2 regions of the Chamaesiphon sp. VAR_69_metabat_338 genome follow, and region 1 is predicted to be linked to the other one. Evidence: riboswitches for the same ligand, from Rfam matches in the RefSeq annotation. Region 1 holds a riboswitch; the other holds the start of a gene.
What was found. A riboswitch is a leader RNA that binds a small molecule or an ion and turns the genes downstream of it on or off. The one in region 1 is predicted to bind cobalamin.
Positions count from the first base shown of each region.

Region 1 (2,206 bases):
TGCCACTGCCGTACCGTGCGGCGATCGATCCCAATCCCTCGATTTGCGCTCCAGTCAATCGTCCCAATAGCAAGACGACACCGAGATAATAACGACCTTGTTGACGTTGCTGCTGTACGCCCAAATGACGATCGCTATTTACCCGAACTGAAGATCGATCGACACACTGGTTTTTAAAAATAAAATGGCTGTAACCCCCAATCTCTCGTCGGACTAGTTCGCCAAACTCAGCCAAACCATAATAATGAATGACATCTCGCAATCGTGGTTTCCGGCGTGGATCGCCACCAATGATTTCTATACCCCGCCGATAAGTCTGCGCGATCGCGGCTAACATTGGCAGACACTCATCGGTGGTTAAATTGACCCCCACAGATTGCGGTGCTGTGCCGCGTTCGCCGATGCCCAGATGCAGACTAAATTCGCGTTGGCGTAGCCTCTCCAGCGGAGAATCGCTAATTGCCAAGAGCGTAAGATCGTTAGGTCGATCGATAATGCTAACGCTGCCACCACCATCAAAACCGACACTAAATTTATTCGATAATTCGCCCAATTCGGGATGAAGATCTAAGTATTCCAGCCAAGCATTTGCCAACGGACGCACATCGATAATTTCTCCCGCATCGATACCCGCCGTCGGACTGAGCATCACATTACGAATGCCATCGACAGCAGTGTTCTTTCCAGCCAATCCACATGCGGCTAATTGAGTTAATAAATCTCGATCTAAATCTTGTGCTAGCGATCGCAGTTGTAAGTTCGCGCGATTGGTAACTTGAATGTACTCTAACCCGATCGTTGCCAATAACTCGGCAATCGTCTGACATTGCACTGTATTCAATACACCGCCTGGAGTGCGCAACCGAGTCAACAAGCCATCACGCGCGATCGCAGGATGATAAATATCTGGGCAGATCGACCTTTCTACGGACACTGAATCTAACTCCTTCCCCATGCGACGCAAGGAAATAGTGAATGTAAGTACCGCCTCGGTACGCTCAAAGCACGGTATTCTGACTCGAAGCGTTTGCGCTTCATCACAGTTGCGGCACAGTCCTGGATTCGCACCAGACTTTCCCGATCCTTAAGCTTCACTAATCTAGCATGAGATGGGGATGTTTAGGTCTTAGGGAATAGTGGATAGGGAATAGGGAATAGTAAGAGAGTGGATAGTGGATCGCGATTAGAGGGTTTGGTAGCAAGCATCATTTCCCTTAGCTCTCCCAGTCCCCCAGTCCCCTCGTCCCTCCGATTGGAACAATCACTCGATCGACCCGTCAAGACATCTGTAATCCACATCTAGCTGGGTCGTATCGTTCGGAAATCTCCACCATCCAAAACCCTAAAATTGTGGAATTCGGGCTACAATTGGCTGGAGTGTGAGTAAGTATAAATAACTATCAAAAGATATGTCCCTCAGCCCCCTAACCTTAAATGCTAATCAAGCAGCCGTCGCCAGTCGCGCGGTTGGATCTGCTAATTCAGAGCACGAACAGCAAGTTGCTAAATTGATGAAGGCTCTATATCCAGCCGACAGACAAGAAAAATTTCTCGAACTTCAAGCCGAAGTTGACACATTGTTATGCCAGTTACAAGCACTGCAAAGAGTTCGTGCGTAATTTTGTAAATCGGAAGAATTTCCCGACCATTTAAAGTAACAATCTTTTAAATATCCAAAAACAGAGCGATCGAATATATTCGATCGCTCTTTTTGGTTAGTAGTTAATACAAGCAACCCGTAGACGCGGGTTGAGAGTGTTTATCTAAACGATATTCATCTTCTCAAAACTGTCGATCGACTAATCAGTACCTCGCAACTTATCCAAAACACTGCGATCTTCTAGTGTCGAAGTATCGCCAGTTACTTCCTTACCTGCCGCTAAATCGCGCAATAACCGCCGCATAATTTTACCCGATCGAGTCTTTGGTAGGGCATCGGTAAAGCGAATTTCACCAGGACGAGCGATCGCGCCAATTTCGATACTGACGTGTTTTTGCAACTCTTTTACTAAGCTAGCATCGCCGACAAAATTGCTATTCAAAGTTACAAAGGCGACGATTTCTTCACCCTTAATTTCATCCGGTTTGCCGACAATAGCGGCTTCTGCGACAGCAGGATGCGAGACGAGAGCGGATTCGAGTTCCATCGTGCCCAGACGGTGCCCAGAAACGTTGAGCACATCGTCAATCCGTCCCATTACCCAGA
Region 1 covers NZ_JANPGM010000545.1:2,114-4,319, forward strand. Annotated here, with positions in the region: gene cobG (precorrin-3B synthase) at 1-934, opposite strand, end outside; cobalamin riboswitch at 986-1,108, opposite strand; gene RMO84_RS15025 (hypothetical protein) at 1,410-1,619, shown strand; gene acs (acetate--CoA ligase) at 1,800-2,206, opposite strand, start outside.

Region 2 (2,206 bases), on a different contig from region 1:
TTCTCTAGCTCCAGATGCACCATCGACAGCTAAAGCAGTCGAGATCGCGACAGGATCGATCGAGTGACCGATGAATACTAGTTTAGTCTGGCGACGCTCATCCGTGCGCCAAAGTCGATCGTAAAATTGCTCGAACCGATTGCCCACACCTTGAATGACTAAGCGCATCGGTTTATTCGGCACGGCGACGAAGCCTTTGATCCGATAGATTTCTTGTTCTTTAACCAAGAGTTCTAATTTTTGACGCAATTGTTCGGGGTTAAATTCGTAATCTAAAACCAAATGTGTCGAATCGATCTCATCGTCGTGATCGTGTTCTTCCTCCGTATCATGATGGCTGAGACGTTGTTCCAAATGGTCTTCCACTGCGGCATTCAATCCTAATATTGTCTCTACATCTACGATACCCCGATCGCTGGTAACTATTTTCACCGCGCGAGGTAGTTCTTGCTTAACTAGATCGATCGTTTGTTGATATTGTTCGGCAGTTACTAAATCGGCTTTATTCAAAATTACTAGATCCGCACAAGCTAACTGATCCTCAAATAACTCCTGTAAAGGTGTCTCGTGCTCTAGGTTTTCATCCTCCTGTCTGAGCGCATCTACAGCCGCCGGATCGCTCGCAAACCTGCCATGTGCTACGGCATCGCAATCTACTACCGTAATGACGGCATCTACCGTTGCTGCGGTCCGAATTTCTGGCCAGCGGAAGGCGGTAATTAGCGGCTTGGGCAGTGCCAAACCGGACGTTTCGATTAGAATGCAATCGATGTCATCGCGACGGGCGATTAGGGCTTGCATAGTGGGGAGAAATTCTTCCTGCACCGTGCAGCACAAACAACCATTGGTAAGTTCGACAATGTTGTTTGGTGATTCAACCTTATCATCGGGGCAAACTTGGCACGATCGCAACAACTCCCCATCGATACCTAGTTCCCCAAATTCATTGACAATCACCGCAATCCGCCGCCCTTGATTGTGGGTGAGTAAATGTCGGATCAGCGTGGTTTTGCCACTACCCAAGAATCCGGTAATGACGGTGACGGGAATTTTTTTTGCCATGTTAATTTAATTTGTGTGTCTCGCACAAATGGGACTATCTAAACTTCGGCGGGCATCCTGACTTGTCGATGCGTGGGTGCATCGGTTTACAGTTGCGGGACAGCGTTGGCTTCGCACCAAACTTTCCCCGTTACCTCTGCTGGCTGCTCCCCAGTAGAACCGAGTTCGGTCTTTTAGTTTACCGCAATTAATCCCTACATCGAGACTGTAGTAGACTTTGGGCACACATAATCGATCCAGTCGATCTATCTATGAGCGGAGGAGATAGCTAGCGTAGCCAAATACCTCTCTAGCGATCGAGTAAACATCTCTAATTTCAAAGAATTTTGCATGGGCAGCATAAACTTTCGTCACGCCCATCCGTTGTAAGATTGCCTTCGTGCGAGGAATGTGAAAATACTCGGAAATGACGATCGCGCTGTGCCACTGCCGATCGGTCATGATTTTGGATGTATTCTGGGCAGTTAAATAGGTATTATTGCCACCACTATCTACCACGATTTTGCTGCTGGGCAATCCTCGATCGACTAAATAGCGTTTCATCGCTGCTGCTTCATCCGTCCCATTGGCATCGATTCCACCACTGACGATCGCATTTTGAAATATACCTTGATGATAAAGCTCTACCGCTCGATCGAGTCGTGCCTGCAACCGAGGTGAGGGTCTACCACTAGGTGCGACATGATTGCCTAAGATTACCGCGACATCGGACTGGTGAATATTGTCATTTAATCCACTGACGGTAATCGCTACAGCGGATAAAGCAAATAACCCACCCGCTAATAGTGCCGTGAATCTGGCAATTTTGAAGAGTTTTTGACGTTTCATGCTGCAATCCGAATCTGCAATGGCTAACTACATTCAGAAGCGATCGGATTCTGAAAAACAGAGATGTAGATTAATTAGCGTTGGTGCGGTTGTAACTTACGGATAGAGCGACAGTTTGCGCTGAGTAGCGATCGCCAATTTTACACCAGGAATCTGACGCACTCGATCCATGATGCCCACTACGCGCCCATGCTCCACTCGCTCGTCGGCGTTGATGATAACCAGGGTTTGTCCTTCTGTCGCAATTAGTGTTTGAATCTTGGGGACGAGATTCACCAGATCGACTGACTGACGGTTGAGCGAGATCGCGCCTTGC
Region 2 covers NZ_JANPGM010000481.1:2,161-4,366, forward strand. Annotated here, with positions in the region: gene cobW (cobalamin biosynthesis protein CobW) at 1-1,062, opposite strand, end outside; cobalamin riboswitch at 1,092-1,241, opposite strand; gene RMO84_RS13305 (YdcF family protein) at 1,312-1,890, opposite strand; gene RMO84_RS13310 (biopolymer transporter ExbD) at 1,987-2,206, opposite strand, start outside.
Region 2: another riboswitch for cobalamin. It lies ahead of cobW (cobalamin biosynthesis protein CobW); the one in region 1 lies ahead of cobG (precorrin-3B synthase).